2 regions of the Micromonospora sp. KLBMP9576 genome follow, and region 2 is predicted to be linked to the other one. Evidence: riboswitches for the same ligand, from Rfam matches in the RefSeq annotation. Region 2 holds a riboswitch; the other holds the start of a gene.

Region 1 (9,063 bases), 2.5 Mb from region 2:
ACGACCGCCCCGCTCAGCCCAGTTCACCGGCCAACCGGGCGCTGTCCACCGGCCCCTCGTGGGCGCGCTGCTCGGCATACGTGACCAGCAGACCGACCAACTGGGCGAGGTAGGTCGGCAGGGCGAGCACCCCGCCCACCAGCGTCACCGTGAGCACGCCCACCGCCGAGCCCGGCGACTCCAGCGGGGCGGTGCCGAACGGCAGCGCCCCGATGCTCTCCACCAGCCCGGCGAGCCCGCCGCCGACGATCACCGCCGCCGCCACCAGCGCCACCCGGCCCAGCATCAGGCCGAGCCGGTCGTGGAACATCCGGAACGAGCGGCCGATCGGAGCGTGCCGTTCGAAGAGGTAGACCGGGCCGACCATGCTCAGCGCGAAGGCGAAGTAGATGCCGGGGAGCACGCAGAGACAGAGACCGAGCCCGATGATCACACTGGTCAACAGGGTCCAGCCCCAGAGGCCCAGCGCCCGACGCGCGCCGTAGGCCAGGGCCGCGCCCAGGCTCACCTGCTCGCCGACCGCCTGCCGGGCGATCACCCAGCTCCCGGCCGCCCAACCCACGCTCTGCACCAGGCCGAAGAGGAAGGAGCCGCCGAGCACCACGGCCAGCAGGACGCCCAGGTCCGCCGCGAAGGTGTCGGGCAGCGCGGTGGGATCGGCGGCCGTCGAGGTCTCCCACCGGGCGGACGGGTCGACGACCAGCGAGAGCACCGACACCGCCACGGCCGGCAGCACCTGGGTGAGCAGCAGGATCGGCAGCAGCAGCCGCCAGCCCCGGCGTACCGCGCCGACGCACCGGTCGAACCAGCCGCTGACGCCGGCGCCGGGCGGGGTGACGAGCGGGTCGGCCGGGTCGAGGCCGTGGCCCGGCGGGTACCACCCCTGGCCGGGGTGACCGCCCTGCCCGGGGTAGACGACCGGGGCGCCCGGGTACCACGGCTGCCCGCCGTACGGGCCGGAGCCGGCCGGGAACCCGCCCGTGGGCGGGAAGACCCAGTCCTGCGACTGTGGGGGGCCGGCCGGCGCAGCATCGCCCGGCCCGCCCGGCCCGTCGGAACCCGGCACGGGGTCGGGACGCCCCGGGGGTGGCGCGGCCTGGGGTGGCTGGTCGGACATGAACCCTCCTCAGCGATTGCTGGAACGGCTCTCGATCCTTCCCTGCCGGCGCAACCGCGCCTAATCCCGCCCGCGCGGCGGGCGGACGGTCAGGCGATGACGCGCACCCGCTCGGCCTGGGGACCCTTCTGCCCCTGGGCGACCTCGAACTCGACCCGCTGGCCGTCGTCCAACGCCTTGTAGCCGTCCATCTCGATCGCGGAGAAGTGGACGAAGACGTCCTGCCCGCCGTCGACGGCGATGAAGCCGTAGCCCTTTTCGGAGTTGAACCACTTCACGGTGCCCTGTGCCACGGTGCACTTCCTCACTCTGCGCGGCGTTCCACCACCCCGGAGGCCGGGCGGACCGGCACCGGAGGATCACCGGATCGGCGATCGATGAGGGCCGCTGAAACGGTGACCGAAATCGCACGCTACACGAAGCGTGACGAAGGCGCACGACCACAAATCGGGCACGCTTCGACCGGATGCCATCGGTGATCATCGTTGTGGTAGGCATTGCGCATGACGAGCACGCCCGAGGGGTCGGGGCCGGCGCGGCGGGCGGAGGTCCGGCGGGTGCGGCCGGACGACGCCGCCCGGATGCGGGCCCTGCGGCTGGAGATGCTCGCCGACGCCCCACTGGCCTTCCTGGAGACCCTCGCCGACGCGGCGGCCCGCCCACACGCCGAGTACGCGGCCCGGATCGCGGCCGTCTCCGCCGGGACGGGCACCGCGCAGTTCGTCGCGGACCCGGGCGGACGGTTCGTCGGGCACGCCGGCGGCATGGCCGCCCCCGGGGAGCCGGGGCTGACCGTGGTGTACGCCGTCTACGTCACCCCGTCGCGGCGGGGCACCGGGCTCCTCGGTGACCTGGTCGACGCCGTCGCGGACTGGTCGCGGGCCTGCGGGCGCCCCGAGCTGATGTTGGAGGTCGTGGTCGGCAACGACCGGGCCTGCCGCGCGTACGGTCGGCTGGGCTTCGCGGACACCGGGGTACGCGTCCCGCACCCCACCGTGCCGGCGCTCACCGAACTCCAGATGCGCCGCCCCGCCTGACCGGCGACGCCCCGGGCCGCCCCACCGACCGGCGGCTGCCCGGGCCGCGCCACGCGCGACCGACCCGGGCAGCCGCGACGATCACGCGTGCCGGCGGGACTGCACGACGCGGAACCGGTTGGCCACGTAGGCGCCGTCGGTCAGCGCCGAGTTGGCCGCCGGGTTGGCGCCGCTGCCGTGGAAGTCGGAGAAGGCCGCCGACTGGTTCACGAAGACCCCGCCGGTCAGGTTGCCGGACAGGTGCACCCCGACCTCGATCGCCACCGCCTCGGCCGCGTCCAGGACAGCGTCGTCGGTGGAGTAGACGGCCGCGGTCAGCGCGCCCTTCTCGCCGACCGTGGAGCGCAGGATCTCCAGGCTGTGAGCGGTGGAGTCGGTCGCGATGGCGAACGAGATCGGCCCGAACCACTCCCGCGAGTAGGTCGCGGAGTCGCCGGATCCCAGCCGGACGAGCGTCGGGGTGCGGACCACCGCGCCGGGGAAGGCCGGGTGCTCGACCGTACGCGACTCCAGCACCGCCTCGCCGACCTTGGTGACCTCGTCGAGGCGCTCCAGCACCCCGTCGTTGACGATCGCCCCGGTGAACTCCACCCCGCGCGCCGGGTCGGCGGTGAGCTTGCCGACGGCGGCGGCGATCCCGCCGGCCACCTCGTCGAAGCTCTTGTGCCCCTGGTCGGTGGCGATGCCGCCGGCGGGGATCAGGATGTTCTGCGAGGTGGTGCACATCTGGCCGCTGTAGAGCGTCAGCGTGAAGCCGAGGTTGCGGCACATCCCGGCGAAGTCGTCGGTGGAGTCGATCACGACCGTGTTCAGCCCGGCCTTCTCGGTGTAGACGGCCGCCTGCCGGGCGTTGGCCTCCAGCCAGTCGCCGTACTCCGTCGAACCGGTGAAGTCGATGATCTTCACGGCCGGGTGCAGGGCCAGCGTGGAGGCGAGCTTCTCGCCGGGCGCCTCGGGGGCGAGCAGCACCAGGTTCGGGTCGAAGCCGGCCTCGGCGAGCACCTCCCGGGCGTACCGCACCGTGATCGCCAGCGGCAGCACCGCGCGCGGGTGCGGCTTGACGAGGACCGGGTTGCCGGTGACCAGCGAGGCGAACAGCCCCGGGTACGAGTTCCAGGTCGGGAAGGTGTTGCAGCCGATGACCAGCGCCACGCCCCGGGGCACCACGTGGAAGGTCTTGGTCATCCGCAGCGGGTCGCCCTTGCCGGCCGCCTTCTCCCAGGCCGCCGTCCGTGGGTGCCGGGTCATCTCCGCGTACGCGTAGGCGACCGCTTCCAGCGCGCGGTCCAGCGCGTGCGCGCCGCCGGCCTGGAAGGCCATCACGAAGGCCTGGCCGCTGGTGAACTGCACCGCGTTGGCCAGCTCGAAGATGTGCCTGTGCAGCCGGTCGAGGATCTCCAGACAGACCCCCGCCCGGGCCTGCGGACCGGCGTCGCGCCAGCTGGGCAGGGCGGCGGAGGCCGCGGCGACCAGTTCGTCGGCGCCGGCGTGCGGGTAGCGGACGTTCAGCTCGACGCCGAACGGGCTGGTCTCGGTGGCGACCCGGTCGGCCGCGCCCGGCTGGTCGAGGGGGAAGTCACCGCCGAGGTACGCCTCGAAGGCGGCCTTGCCGTCGGCGGCGGCGGTCTCGCCGTAGACCCGGGGGCTGGGCGACTCGGGGTAGGCGGACCAGTACCCGCGCTCCGTGATCGCGGTCAGCGCACGGTTGAGGGTGTCGGCGTGCCTGTCGTACAGGGGGTGCGGGGTCTCCGTCATGCCCGCAATCATGCAACAGCAACCCCTCAGATCAGTAGGCCCGTGTCACAACTCAGATGGTGAGCTGCCAGTCCGTCCAGCCGCCGAGGCAGCGACGGCGTCGCCGCACGCCCGCACCCCCCTCGGGGGCGGACCGGGCTCCGCGGAATTCGGGTCACATCGAATGCCTCGGGTCAGATACAGTGACGACCTTCTATCTATCTCGAGGGGGTTCTGTGGAGCAACGAGAGTCTGCCTTCCGTCGCCGGCCGGCCTGGACAATGCTGATGGCGTCCGGGATGCTCGCCGCGTCCGCCCTGTTCGCGACCCCTGCCGCGGCTGACGTGGGAATTGCCGGAAGCGCCTGCAACGCGGTCGACGGCGGGGAGCTCGTCTACGATGACTTCACCAAGTACAACGACTCGCTCAATCACGCGGTCAACCAGTGGAACGCGCTCAATCCCATCAACGTCAGAGCGGACGACGCCTGGAGTTATTCCGACGTCGACGTCAGCGACAGCAATGACGGCGGGAACGGCACGGTCGCCTACTACTCCTGCGTAGGCGGCGCGGACGACATCGTCATGAACACGCACTATCTCGACAGTTACAGCACCTCACGTGATCACGCCGCGATGACCCACGAATTCGGGCACGCCATCGGTCTCGACCACGGTCCTGAGGTGGCGGTCATGGACCCCTACTCGACCGACTACAACCCGAACATGAACAACAATTTGCAATCATGGGACATCAGCACCTATCACAGCAAATGGGGGTACTGACGATGAACCACCGACTGAAGGCCCCGTTCGTCGGGCTGGTCGCCCTTGTCCTGGCCGTCGGCGGCTGGTTCACCTACCAACAGCTTCGCCCGGCTCAGACCCACCCGGTTTCGGTGAGCTTCGCGTTCGACACCACCAACCGCGCCAAGGTCGCCGGCTACGCCGATGCGGTCGTGGTCGGGACCGTCACTGGCGTAGCGGAGGTACGCCAGGGTGAGCGCGGCGCCCCCCACACGATCTTCAAGGTCGCCGTTTCCGACAAGCTCAAGGGCGACGTCGGGGACACCATCCTCGTCGACCAACTCGGCGGAACCCGCGGGAAGGCCACCTGGACAGTCGAAGGCGTCCAGCAACTCGCCGTCGGCTCCGCGTACGTCCTGCCCCTCACCAGCCGGAACGGGTCCGACGAACACGTCCTGGTGCTGACCCCGACGCTGGCACCGGTCACCACGTCCGGCGCGAGCGTGCACGTCTGGACCCAGGCGGTGGCGAACCAGGACACCACGGTGTCCTAGCTCGGGCAGACACCGCAGGGCGCCCGGCCCCGATCCGATCGGCAGAAAGCCCGGCCGGACCCCCCACCCTCGGTCGCCGACCTGACCGCAACCCGCTGGACGCGGTCAGGTCGGCGGTGGGGATCGACGCGGTCGGTCAGCCCGCTTGGCGTGGGTGTGCCGCACGACGACGATCGGGCCAGCGGATCAACCGCTGGCCCGATCGGAGGTTGGTCGGGAGGGACGCTCGCACAACGCCTTCGGCGTTGGGTCGCAAGAACTGAAAGTCTCCGGCGAAACGCCCTCCCGCACGGAGCATCTTGCGCCGTCCGGTTCCTGCCGTCAAGTCCTTGTCGGCGCGTTTTCCGCACTCACAGCGAAAACCCAGTTACCGAACGAATCCCCACCCTCCTGCCCGCAACCCCCTAGACACGCCATCTCCCGGCCCCCGAAACCCGACCCCCGACCCCCGAGGCCCAGCCTTCCGAGCCCGAGGCCCGAGGCCGATCATGAGGTTGGCGGCACTGTTCGCGATCGACTTCGCGACCAACCTCATGATCGACGCGGAGGACGGGCGCGGACCAGGGTGGGTGGGGTGGGGTCAGCCGAGGAGACCGGCGTCGCGGGCGGCGCGCAGCGAGGGCTTGATGCGGTGGGTGGGACCGACCTGGCCGGCCACCGCGTCGAGGGTCTTGAGCCCCTCGCCGGTGTTGAACACGACGGTCTCCGCGGTCGGGTCGAGGCGGCCGGACTCGACCAGCTTGCCCAGCACGGCCACGGTCACCCCGCCGGCGGTCTCGGCGAAGACGCCGGTGGTCCGGGCCAGCAGCCGGATGCCGGCGCGGATCTCGTCGTCGTCGGCGTACTCCATCCAGCCCCCGGTACGGCGCACCGCCTCGAGCGCGTAGAGGCCGGCGGCCGGGTCGCCGATGTTCAGCGACTTCGCGATGCCGGTCGGCTTGACCGGGACGATGGTGTCGGTGTCGGCGTGCAGCGCGGTGGCGATCGGGTTGCAGCCGGCCGACTGGGCGCCGAACACCTTCCAGCCACCGGCCGGCGCCTCGACCAGGCCGATCTCGACCAGCTCGGCGAACGCCTTGTCGATCTTGGTGAGCAGCTCGCCCGAGGCCATCGGGATCACCACCTGCGCGGGGATCCGCCAGCCGAGCTGCTCGGCCACCTCGTAGCCGAGCGTCTTCGAGCCCTCGGCGTAGTAGGGGCGCACGTTGACGTTGACGAAGGCGGTGTCCTCGAACTCGTCCGTCTCCACCAGCTCGCCGCAGAGCCGGTTGACGTCGTCGTACGAGCCGTCGACGGCGACCAGCTCACCGCCGTAGACGGCGGTGGTGATGACCTTGCCCTGCTCGAGGTCACCAGGGATGAAGACCACCGACGGCACGCCGGCCCGGGCCGCGTGCGCGGCGACCGAGTTGGCCAGGTTCCCGGTGGAGGCGCAGGCGTAGCGGCCGAAGCCGAGCGCGCGGGCGGCGGTCAACGCCACCGAGACCACCCGGTCCTTGAACGAGTGGGTCGGGTTGGCGCTGTCGTCCTTGACCCAGAGCGGGGCGGTGAGGCCCAACTCGGCGGCGAGGAGCGGGGCGGCCACCAACGGGGTGAGGCCCGGATCGAGGGTGACCCGGGTCGCCGGGTCCTGACCGGCGGGCAGCAGCGCCGCGTACCGCCAGATGTTGCGCGGACCGGCCTCGATCTGCTCCCGGGTGACCGCCGCCAGCGCGGCGGTGTCGTAGTCGACCTCCAGCGGACCGAAACACTCGTAGCAGGCGTGCTGGGCGGCGAGCGGGTAGCGGGCCGAACAGGCACGGCAGGCCAGGGCGCGGGCAGGGCTGGCCGTGGTGTCGATGCCGGCGGGGACGAACGTCGACGTCATGTCGAGGGTCCTCTCATCTTTCCCCGCATCGCACCCTGCGGCGGGGACGGAATTGGCACCTGCCCCGCGGGGCGCTCTGCAATGAGCGCGCGGGGTGGTTGCCGGGGCGTCGTCGGGCCGTATCCCTCAGCCCCTCTGGATGAGGTATGCAGTTGTGCCGCCGAGTCTAGGCGGACTTCCCGGGCCCGCCCACCAGGGATCCCACGCTGTGAGCACGTCGCCGCGTACCGCCCCGTCGGCACCCCGAACGCGGTGACCGACCGCCGCCACCGGGCTGGCGTGGGACCGCTACCGTGCGGGCTCATCGACGGAAGGGAATCCTGCAATGCGTCGCAAGCTCGTCCCGGTGGTGGCGCTCGCCATGGCCTGCCTGCTGGCGGCCACCACCGCCTGCTCCACGGGCAACGGCAAGGAGCGCAAGCGGCAGCGCGACACCGTCAGCGAGCGCAGCGACAGCGATCCGCCCGCACGCCCGAGCCCGACCGCGACCCCGCGCCGCACGAACGACCAGCTCACCTGCCTCGAACTGCGCGGCGCCCGCGTCGGCAGCGGCAAGGTCCGCTACCGGGGGTACGCCGCCCCGATCCGCCTCGCCGACGGCCGCTGGTCCGACCGCGACGGCACGACTGTGCAGTTGCAGCGGCCGTGCGCCGTCGGCGATCTCGACGGCGACGGGGCGGACGACGCGATCGGCGTGCTGATGCTCGACGGCGGCGGCACCGGCCGCTTCTTCACCCTCGCCGTCTGGCGCGGTGTCGACGGCGAACCGGTCTACCAGGCCCAGCTCGACCTCGGCGACCGGACCCCGGTGCAGAGCATCAGCCTCCAGGCCGGCAGGGCGGCGGTGGTCTACCTGACCCGCTCGCCGAGCAGCCCGATGGCGGAGCTGAACATCAGGCGCTCTGCCGTCTACCAGCTCAAAGGCACGACACTGACCAAGCTGGGCCACACCGACGCCCGGGCGACCGAGGCCCCCACCGACGGCGGCGGCACCGCCGACTCACCGGACGACGGCACGGTCCCCGACGGCAACTCCCCCACCCGCAAGCGCAAGTCCCGTTCCCGCTGACGGCTCCCACCGGGCCGCCGCGCGCGGCACGACACTCCCCGCGCGCGGCGGCGCGGGGAGTGTGCACTGTAGATGTCGGCATCCCGACCCGGCGCGGCTGTCGGGAGTGCGGTGACCCGGCCGTCTCCGATAGTGTCCGGACAGACACGTGGAGCGACATCGCCTCACGTTGATGCGCCGGAGGGTCGGATGGCGAGCATCGAGGAAGTCAAGGCAGCCCTCGCGCAGGCCGCGGAGCAGGGCAATGCCACGCTCATGCAGATCCGGGCCGCCGTCGAGGCCACGGACCAGACGCTGGCCCGGATGCGGGCGGTCGCGGCCGGCACCAGCCATCCGGCCATCGGCGAGGCCATCGCCCGGGCCGAGCAGAGCAAGCAACGACTGGCCGAGGCGATGGACCTGATCCAGGGCAGCTCGGCGGCGGCCCGCAACTACATGAACCTCCTCGGCTGACCGCCTCCGGGCCGCGTGTCGGCGCAGACGAGGAGGCCATCTGCATCGACATAAGATGATGTGACCGCTTGGCGTTTCGGGGTGACGGACAGTGCCTGTCTTCGGTAGGGTCGACGGCACCCGCAATGGCGAAGGGACGGCCGATGCCTCGCGTCATCATCCCGGTGGGCTTCAGCCTCGGACCACAACACCGGTATGTGCGCCCCGCCGACCCGACGCCGGAGTCGTGGGAGATCCACCTCGGCGCGGACATGGTCGACCTCAGCGAGGACGAGGTCGGCGTCTACGGGGCCGTCTTCCTGGACGTCGAGGGCCACTCGGAGCTGCGCGTGGACCGGGCACGGCTGGTGGAGTCGCTGCTGACCGCCCCGAAGCCACAGCCCGACGCCGCGCGACTGGTCGAGGCTCTGGTCAACCGGGGTCTGCTGCTGGAGTTCGACCCCGAAGGCCCGCTCGAAGACGTGTTCCGGCACTACCGCCTCTTCC
Region 2 (9,063 bases):
CAGCATCGCGGGTGCCGCGAAGAGCCACTTGCGGTGCTCGTTGGCCCAGCGCGACCAGGCCGAGGTCTGCGGGGAGGCCGGGGACGCCTCAGGCGATCTTTTGACTGGTGTGGTGACGGCTGACATGGGGTCTCCGGGTGGGTCAGGGCCAGCGTCCCGACGCGGGGTGGCGGGGCCGGCCGGCCCCGCCACCTGCGCTTCGGGCTACTTCGCCTCGTCGTCGAGGAACTTCTGGAACGCCTCGTTCGCCGCGTCCGCCGAGGCGGCCGCGTCCTTGCCGGTGATCGCGTCGACGATCGGCTGGCCGACGATCTCCCGCGCCTGGGCGACCTTCTCCACCAGCGGCCGGTCGTGGCCCACGCCGTTGGCGGCGCTGACCGTGGTGGCCTCGGCGAGGTCCTTCGGGTAGGTCGCCGACGCCTCCGGGTTCTCCCAGACGGAGGTGCGGGCGCTGGGCACGCCGGCCTTCTGCTGCGCCAGCGCCTGCTCCTTGCCGGCCGCCCACTGGATGAACTTCCAGGCGTTGTCCTGGTTCTTCGACGCCTCGTTCACGCCGAGCGCCCAGGAGGGGATGTTGTACGGCTTCGAGCCGGCCGGGCCGGCCGGGAAGGCCGCGAACCCGACGGTCTCGGAGATCTTCGACTTGCCCGGGTCGGTGGCGTTCTTGTAGAGCGAGTTGGCCTCGGTGTAGAAGGCCGCCTTGCCCTGGGTGAAGATCGCCATCGCCTCGGACCAGCTCATGTCGGTGCTGATGTTCTCCGGACCGTGCTCACGCAGCAGCCCGCCGTAGTAGGCGTACGCCTGCTTGGCCTGCTCGGTGTTGACCGAGGCCTTGCCGCTGGCGTCGACGAAGTCGCCGCCGAAGCTGAAGAGGAAGCTGGAGAACTGGGTGACGGCGGCGGACTTGCCGGTACGCGACACGAAGCCCGCCACGCCCGGGTTGTCCGCCTCGACCTTCGCGGCCTGCGTCTTGAGCTCGTCCAGGCTCTTCGGCGGGGCGGTGAAGCCCGACTTCTCCAGCAGGTCCTTGCGGTAGTAGAGGACCTCCTGCTCGGTGATGATCGGCATGCCGACCACCTTGTCCTCGTACGTGGTCGCCTGCACCGGGCCGGACTGGAAGTCGGCGATCTCGAACGCGCTGTCCGACTTGCTCTTCTCGGTCAGGTCGGCGAGGTACTTGTTCTTGGCGAACAGCCTCCCCTCCTGCAGCGGCCGGTACATCATCACGTCCAGGTCGGTGGACCCGGCGTTCAGCTTGACGTTGTACTGGTCGGAGAGCTGGTCCTCACCGAGCTGGGTGACCTCCACCTTCAGGCCCGACTGCTTCTCGAACTCCGGCAGGGCCTTCTTGATGTTCTCCGACCAGACGTGGTTCACCAGCGTCACACGCACGGTGTTCGAACTGCCGGCGTCGTCCCCGCCGCCGCCACAGGCGGACAGTCCGAGGGCGACGACCATCCCCAGGGAGGTCCCGATAACCGCTCGACGTCTCACGTCCATCACTCCTTATGCCGGGGCCGTGGCCGCCGCCCGGTCGGGTGGGCGCCACCTCGCGGTTTACATCCGCTTAACATCGGGATGTTAGGCCGAAAAATCAGATTTATACAAGGGGTTGCTCCAACTGATATGATCTGATGCGTGGAATCGTCCCCCAAGGGGCTTGTTGCGGCCCAGCTCGCCCCGGTTGAGGCAGGGCTGCACGCCCGCGTGCTCGACCGCCTCGGCACCGCCATCTGCGACGGCGAGCTGGCGCCGGGAGCGGTTCTCAACATCGACGAGCTGGTCGACCGGTACGCCGTGTCCCGCTCGGTGGTCCGCGAGGTGCTGCGGGTGCTCGCCTCGATCGGCTTCATCGAGACCCGTCGCCGCGTCGGCGTCATGATCCGTCACGCCGAGGACTGGAACGTCTTCGATCCCCAGGTCATCCGCTGGCGGCTTGCCTCGGCCGGCCGCAACGTCCAGCTCCGCTCGATCACCGAGCTGCGTACGGCCATCGAGCCGCACGCCGCCTGGCTCGCCGCCGGGCGGATCGGCCACGACGAGGCGAGCGACCTGGTCGGGCTGGCGGCGAAGATGTGGGCCGCCGGCAAGGCCGGCGACGAGGAGCGCTTCCTCCAGCTCGACATAGAATTCCACCGCAGGATCCTGGTCGCCTCCGGCAACGAGATGTTCGTCCGGTTGCAGGATCTGATCGCGGAGGTCCTGACCGGCCGTCACCAGCACCACCTGATGCCGCACCACCCGCACGAGCAGGCCCTCCAGCTGCACGCCGAGGTCGCCCAGGCGATCCAGCGCCGCGACGGCGATCGCGCCCAGCGGGCGATGGTCCAGCTCATGGAGCAGGCCTTCGACGAGATGAGCTCGATCTGGGCGCAGACCGGCGAGACCGCCGGCGCCTGAACCCGTCCCCCGTCTCCCGCCGCCCCCGACCGTCGCACCGCGCCCGCGTGCGCTGGCGGCCCGGTCAGCCGGCGGCCGTCGACGCGCGCCCGAAGTCGGCACGGGTGGCCACGATCAGCGCCACGGCCAGATACGGCACGGCGGCCACCGCGAACGCGACCCCGTTGCCGGCCCCGGTGGCCAGCAGGCCGTATCCGCCGTAGGCCGCCATGACCGTCGCGTCGGTGGCCATCCCGGCGAGCGAGGTGACGGTGGCCCGGGCCGGCCCGGTGATCCGCGCCTGCAACCGGGCGTCGGCGAGCACCGTGGCGAGTTGGAAGCCGCAGAACGCGACCGCGACCAGCGCGAAGCCGACCGGCCGGGCGAGCAGCGCCCCGGCGGCCAGGGCCAGGGCCGACAGCGCCAGCAGGCCGGCGTTACCCCGGGCCGTCAGCCGCTCCCCCACCGGGGCCAGCAGACCACCCGCGACCACCCCGACCCAGACGAGCAGGAGCAGCAGCGGCACCACCGCCTCGCCGACCCCGGTGTCGCGGGCCAGCAGCGGGGTGTACTCGTCCAGGGCGCCCCAGACCGCCGCGACCACCGCGACCAGCAGCACCGCCGCCCGCACGGCCCGGTCGGCGCGGACCTCGGCGAGCCCGGCGCGCAGGCTCGCCCACCAGCCGAGCCCCGCGCCGTCGTCCGCCCCGACGTCGCCGGCGGTGACATCAGCGGCGCCGGCGAAGGCGTCGCCGGCAGGGGCGGGGACGTCCCCGGCGGAGGTGGGGGCGTCGCCGGCGGGAGCGGCGGTGAGATCAGCGCCGGGGACGGCGGGTCGGGGGCGGTGTTCGGGCAGCCGGGTGGCGACGGCGGCAGCCAGCACGCAGGCGAGCACGCTGGCCGCGCCCACCGCCGGGTAGCCGCCGACGGCGAACACCGGCCCGGCCAACAGGATCGAGACGAGCACGCCGAGCGTCCCGGCGCTCTTCGCCCGACCGTTGAGGCGGGCGTACCGGCCGGCCGCACCGAGGCGGTCGAGTTCGGTGAAGACCAGCGCCTCCACCGCGCCCGAGGCGAGCGCCCCGCCGGCGCCCCAGAGCACGAATCCGACGGCGAACGCCGGATAGCCGGGCGCGAGCACCCAGAGCGCGAAACCGGCGGCGGTCGCCAGCGGTGCGAGGCTGAGCAGCAGCCGCCGGGAGAGCGCGTCGGCCAACGCGCCGGAGGGCACCTCCAGCAGGACGCCGGTAGCCGACCAGATCACGAACAGCGACGAGATCTGCCACAGCGACAGCCCGGTGTCGCTGAACAGCAACGCGTACAGCGGATAGAGCAGGACCAGTTCGGTCAGGAACGCGTACCCGTAGAGGGTCGCCGCCAGCCGGCGGACGCGCGGGTCGGACACACGCGGAGAATGGACAGTCATGGGGGCCTTCCGGTGGGGACGAGGCGGACGCCGGACGTACGGCGACCGCGGCGGCCCACGGCAGTGGCCCCTAGCAGTGCGTCAACATCGCCATGTCATGCCGGCGATGGTAGCCGCGCCGGTCACGCCCGTCCCCGGACACGCGTGAGGGCGGGATCCGGTCCGGATCCCGCCCTCACGCGGGCGTGCTCAGCGGCGGCGCTGCTCCCCGTCGGCCGATGGGATGACCATGGTGGCCTCGATGTCGCCGGCCGCCACGGTGGCGTCGCGCGAGACCACCTGGGTCGCGTCCGCGTCACCGCCGACGCGCGGGCCGGGCACCACCTGGGTCGCGTCCGGGTCACCGCCGAACCGCGGAGCGGAGACCACCTGGGTCGCCTCCGCGTCACCGCCGACGCGCGGAGCGGAGACCACCTGGGTCGCCTCCGGATCCCCGGTGCTGGCCGGGGTGCCGAGGTGGGCCTCGCTGTCGCGGCGTCCGGCCTGGTAGGCGCGGGCGTGCGTGGCGATCAGCCGCGACTCCCGCTCGGCCCGGGCCAGCCACGACTCCCAGCGGCTCTGCATCGGACGGACCAGCCCGCCGCCCACCCCGACGACGAGGACGCCGCCGACGGTGGCCAGCACCGCGATCAGCACCGGCGTCGTGACCGCGGTGGCCACGCCGATCTGGTCGAGCGCGGCGATGACGCCCAAGCCGAGGATGAAGACGGAGGCGATCGTGGCCAGGACCCGGCCGTACGACAACCCGCCCAGGGCGCCGCTGATGATGTCCTTCACCGCGTTGGCGATGGCCGCGGCGACCACGACGATGACGATCGCGACGAAGGCGCGCGGCAGCCAGGCGATCACACCGGCGATCAGGTCGGAGATCGGGTTCGGGCCCCAGATGCCGAAGGCGAGCTGGAGGGTCACCAGCAGCACCCCGTAGTAGGCGAGCCGGGCCACGAGGTCGCTGGCGTCGTACCGGGAGCGGGCCAGGGCGCGGCGGATCCCGCCGCGCTCCACGGCGCGGTCGAAGCCCACCCGTTCGAGCACCTTGCCCACGATCTTCAGCACGGCCTTGGCGATCAGCCAGCCGGCCACCAGGATGGCCACGAAGGCGACCGCCCTGGGCAGGAACAGCAGCACCGACCGGAGCGTGTCCCCCACCGCGTCGCCGAAGTCGTCTCTCATCGGAAATCCTCCACAACGCTGTCCGGGTTCATCCGGCCCGACCTACCCCCGGCGGCGAGCGGGGAAACACCGGTCACCCGGCACCGCTTCACCGCGTGCGTCCGCCCTGGCCGGGCCTGCCGGCACCCATCAGCGCGACACCACAGGCCGCCGCGGCGCTCAGCGGAGCGATCAGGAAGCCGACGGTCACCTCCCCCGTGACGTCCAGCAGCGCCCCGGCCACCGCCGCGCCGCCCGCGCTGCCGACAGAGAACGCCGTCGCCGCCCAGGCGAACGCCTCGGCCACCGTGCCAACGGGCGCGAGGTCGTCGAGCGCGACGAAGGCGATGGTCAGCAGGGCCGGGAGCGCGAGCCCGCTGAGCGCCATCAGCGCCAGCATCACGCCCGGAGCCGGGGTGAGCAGCAACGGCAGGTAGCCGGCGGCGAAGACCCCGACCACGCGGGGCAGGGTGGCGTGCCTGCGCAGCCCGCCGAAGCGTACGAAGAGCAGGCCGCCGGTCAGCGCCCCCGTGGCCTGCGCGGCGAGCAGCCAGCCCGCCCAGGAACGCGCCCCCGCCGACTCGGCGTACCCGGTCGCGGCGACGGTCACGCTGCCCACCGCCGCGCCGACCAGCACCAGCGCCCCGAGGAGCAGCCGGAGCCGGCCGGCCCGCAGCGGACCTGCCCAGTGCCGTACCGCCGGCTCGCCCCGCCAGCGCCGGACCGCGCCGGTCGTGGCGAACCAGACCGTGCCGGCGGCCTGGAAGAGCGCGGCGGCGCCCAGGCCGCCGGCCGGGCCGGCCAGGCCCACGGCGGCGAGCGTCACCACCGGGCCGAGAATGAAGATCGTCTCCTGGACGGCGATGTCCAGGGTGTACGCGGTCTGCACGCGGTGCGCGGGGAGCAGGTCGCGCCAGAGCACCCGCAGGCACGACTCGAACGGCGGAGCCCCCGCCCCGGCCAGGGCGGCGCCGAGGACGGCCATCGGCAGGTCGACGTGCAGGGCGATGAGCGCGAAGCCGACCGTCGACACCGTCACGGCCAGCCACAGCACCGGCGGCTGGCGCCAGCGGTCCGCCATCCGGGCGAGCATCGGCTGGCCCACCGCCGTGCCGGCGGTGAACGCGCCGACCAGCAGGCCGGCCACGGTGAGCGTCATCGTCTCCCGGGCGAACACCAGCAGGGCCAGGGGGGCCGCGCCGAACGGCATACGGCCGAGCAGGCTGGCCGCCAGGACCCGGGCGGTCTGTGGCGCCCGGAGCACCGCGAGGGCGGAGGTGTCGGTGGGGTCGGCGGCTGCTCCGCCGGCCGGCGGAGGGTCGGCGGTCGGTACGAGTGCGGCTTCCTCGGGCACGGGCATGATGGACGCTCCCGGACGGTGGCGGGGAAATGGACCGGGGGGCGCGCGGCGCCGGGCCGGTCAGGGAGCGAAGTCGGAGCGTTCGTGGTCGTCGCCGTACAACGGAAGCGCGGGGGTGCTCCACTGGCCGTACGCGGCGGCGGCGAGGCGCAACGCGATCACGTGGGCAGTCTAGACGCGGCACCGGGGGGCGTGGGGGCGCGTGATTTCCGGGTGGCGCTGCGCGGGGCCCGTCCGCACCGGCGCCGGCCCGCACGCGGTCGCGGGTGAGCGTGGTCATAGCGACTGGACGGCCACCCGAGGCGGGCGCTAGCCTCCTCGGCAGGTCATGAGCGCCAGCGTCAAGCCCCGGCTCGCTGGCCGGCAACCCTCGTCCGCGCAGGGGTGCCCCGGGTGAAGACCAGGCACCGGAGCAGCTCCGGTGCAAGCGCGGCCTGGTTCCCGGGTCGTCAGCGACCGAGGAGAGCCATGTCCTTTCGCACCTGTTCATCGCCGACGGTTTCCGTCGTGGCCCCGACGTCGCCGGGCCTGACCCGGCGCCGCCACGTCGACACGATGCGGGTCTGCGCCACCTCCTGTCGCCTTGGCGACCCGCGCTAGGCGCGCATTCCCCCTCCCTCACCGGCACCACCTCCTTCAGCGGTACGCCCATCGGGCGTCCCGCCGGCGCGGCACGCCCGTGCCCGCCGCCGGACCACACCCTCGGAGACACCCGTGCGCATCCTTACCTCCCTGACCCGGGCCGCCGCCCTCGGCGTGGCCGCCGCTCTCGCCGCCACCGCCCTGACCGGCTGCGGCGACGACGCGGCCGGCGCGGCCGACAACCCGTACGGCCTGCTCCAGCCGGGCGTGCTGCGCACCGGCACGCTCACCGACGCCCCGCCGAACGTCTATCTCAAGGACGGCAAGTTCACCGGCTTCGACAACGACCTGCTCACCGCGGTCGCGGCGAAGGTCGGGCTGAAGGTCGAGTTCGTCGGCACCGACTTCTCCGCCCTGCTCTCCCAGGTCAACAACCGCAAGTTCGACGTCGGCAGCTCCTCCATCACGATCACCGAGGCGCGGAAGAAGACAGTCGACTTCGGCAACGGCTACGACTTCGGCCACTTCGGACTCGACGTGCCGGCCGGCTCGTCGATCAGCGGATTCGACCAGCTCGCCGGCAAGCGGGTCGTGGTGGTGCAGGGCACCGTCCAGGACGACTACGCCACCGGCGAGGGGCTCGACCCGGTCCGGGTGCCCGACTACAACGGGGCGATCAACCAGCTCAAGGCCGGCACCGCCGACGCCTGGATCGCCCCCGCCGAGATCGGGGACAAGTCGGCCGCCGACAGCGGCGGCAAGATCACGGTCGCGGCCAAGCTGCTCAGCCCGTCCCCCACGGCGTACGCGGTCGCCAGGGGCAACGACAAGCTGCGCGAGGCGCTGAACCGGGGCCTCGACGAGGTGATCGCGGACGGCACGTGGAGCCGCCTGCAGGCCCAGTACTACCCGGGCCGGCAGATCCCGGCCGACTTCACGCCGGGCAGTGGCACGGTCCCGGTGCCGTCGGCCGCGGCCACCTCCTGACACGTACGACGACGAGCGAGCGGGGCGGTAGGAGAGACGATGGATCCGTTGAGCACCCTGTGGGAGACCTTCTTCGACGCGGACTCCATGCGCGAGGCGCTGCCCGAGATGCTGACGGTGGGGCTGCCCAACACGCTGATCCTGGCGATCTCCGCCGCCCTGCTCGGCTCGGTGCTGGGCATGGCGCTGGCCGTCGCGGGCATCTCGCGTACCCGATGGTTGCGGTGGCCGGCGCGGGTCTACACCGACGTGTTCCGCGGCCTGCCCGCGGCGGCGACGATCCTGCTCATCGGCGTCGGCCTGGCGCCGCTGGGCATGCAGGTGTGGGGGCCCAACCCGTATCCCCTCGGCATCCTGGCACTGTCGCTGATCGCGGCGGCCTACATCGGAGAGATCTTCCGCTCCGGCATCCAGTCGGTGGAGGCCGCCCAACTGGAGGGGGCCCGGGCGCTGGGCCTGTCCTGGGGCGAGGCGATGCGCCTGGTGATCGTCCCGCAGGGCATCCGGCGGGTGCTGCCGGCCTGGGTGAACCAGCTGATCGCGCTGATCAAGGACTCCAGCCTGGTCTACTTCCTCGGCCTGCTGGCCAGCCAGCGGGAGCTGTTCCGGATCGGGCAGGACTACGCGGCGAACACCGGCAACCAGTCGGCGCTGCTGCTGGCCGGGCTGTGCTACCTGGTGCTGACCGTGCCGCTGACGCACGCCGTGAACTGGATCGACCGGCGGCTGCGGCACGGCCGGCAGGCCGCCGCGCCCGACGACACCGACGACGACCTCGACCTGGCGCTGCCGGGAGCGGCGGGAGGAAACCAGCGATGAGCATCGACACGACGACCTCGGTGAGCCTGAGCGTCCGCGACGTACACCTGGCCTTCGGCGCACACCGGGTGCTGCGCGGGGTAGACCTGGACGTGGCGCGCGGGGCGACGGCCTGCGTGATCGGCCCGTCCGGGTCGGGCAAGTCCACGCTGCTGCGCACGATCAACCGACTCATCGAGCCCGACCGCGGCGACGTGCTGCTCGACGGGCGCAGTGTGCTCGGCGACGACCCGGACGCCCTGCGGCAGCGGGTCGGCATGGTCTTCCAACAGTTCAACCTCTTTCCGCACATGAGCGTGCTGCGCAACATCACCCTCGCGCTGCGCCGCATCCGCAAGCTCGACGCGGACGAGGCGGC

What was found. A riboswitch is a leader RNA that binds a small molecule or an ion and turns the genes downstream of it on or off. The one in region 2 is predicted to bind S-adenosylmethionine.
Region 1: another riboswitch for S-adenosylmethionine. It lies ahead of thrC (threonine synthase); the one in region 2 lies ahead of ACQ452_RS15025 (ABC transporter substrate-binding protein).

Annotation. Positions count from the first base shown of each region.
Region 1 is NZ_CP194567.1:5,841,586-5,850,648, forward strand. It holds gene ACQ452_RS25980 (hypothetical protein) at 14-1,117, opposite strand; gene ACQ452_RS25985 (cold-shock protein) at 1,207-1,410, opposite strand; gene ACQ452_RS25990 (N-acetyltransferase family protein) at 1,621-2,154, shown strand; gene paaN (phenylacetic acid degradation protein PaaN) at 2,236-3,909, opposite strand; gene ACQ452_RS26000 (M57 family metalloprotease) at 4,125-4,673, shown strand; gene ACQ452_RS26005 (hypothetical protein) at 4,676-5,188, shown strand; gene thrC (threonine synthase) at 5,769-7,055, opposite strand; SAM riboswitch class I at 7,066-7,201, opposite strand; gene ACQ452_RS26015 (hypothetical protein) at 7,381-8,124, shown strand; gene ACQ452_RS26020 (hypothetical protein) at 8,314-8,577, shown strand; gene ACQ452_RS26025 (hypothetical protein) at 8,721-9,063, shown strand, end outside.
Region 2 is NZ_CP194567.1:3,328,179-3,337,241, forward strand. It holds gene ACQ452_RS14995 (carbohydrate ABC transporter permease) at 1-126, opposite strand, end outside; gene ACQ452_RS15000 (ABC transporter substrate-binding protein) at 205-1,494, opposite strand; gene ACQ452_RS15005 (FadR/GntR family transcriptional regulator) at 1,639-2,400, shown strand; gene ACQ452_RS15010 (MFS transporter) at 2,465-3,805, opposite strand; gene ACQ452_RS15015 (mechanosensitive ion channel family protein) at 3,995-4,978, opposite strand; gene ACQ452_RS15020 (MFS transporter) at 5,067-6,317, opposite strand; SAM riboswitch class IV at 6,642-6,753, shown strand; gene ACQ452_RS15025 (ABC transporter substrate-binding protein) at 7,032-7,886, shown strand; gene ACQ452_RS15030 (amino acid ABC transporter permease) at 7,926-8,705, shown strand; gene ACQ452_RS15035 (amino acid ABC transporter ATP-binding protein) at 8,708-9,063, shown strand, end outside.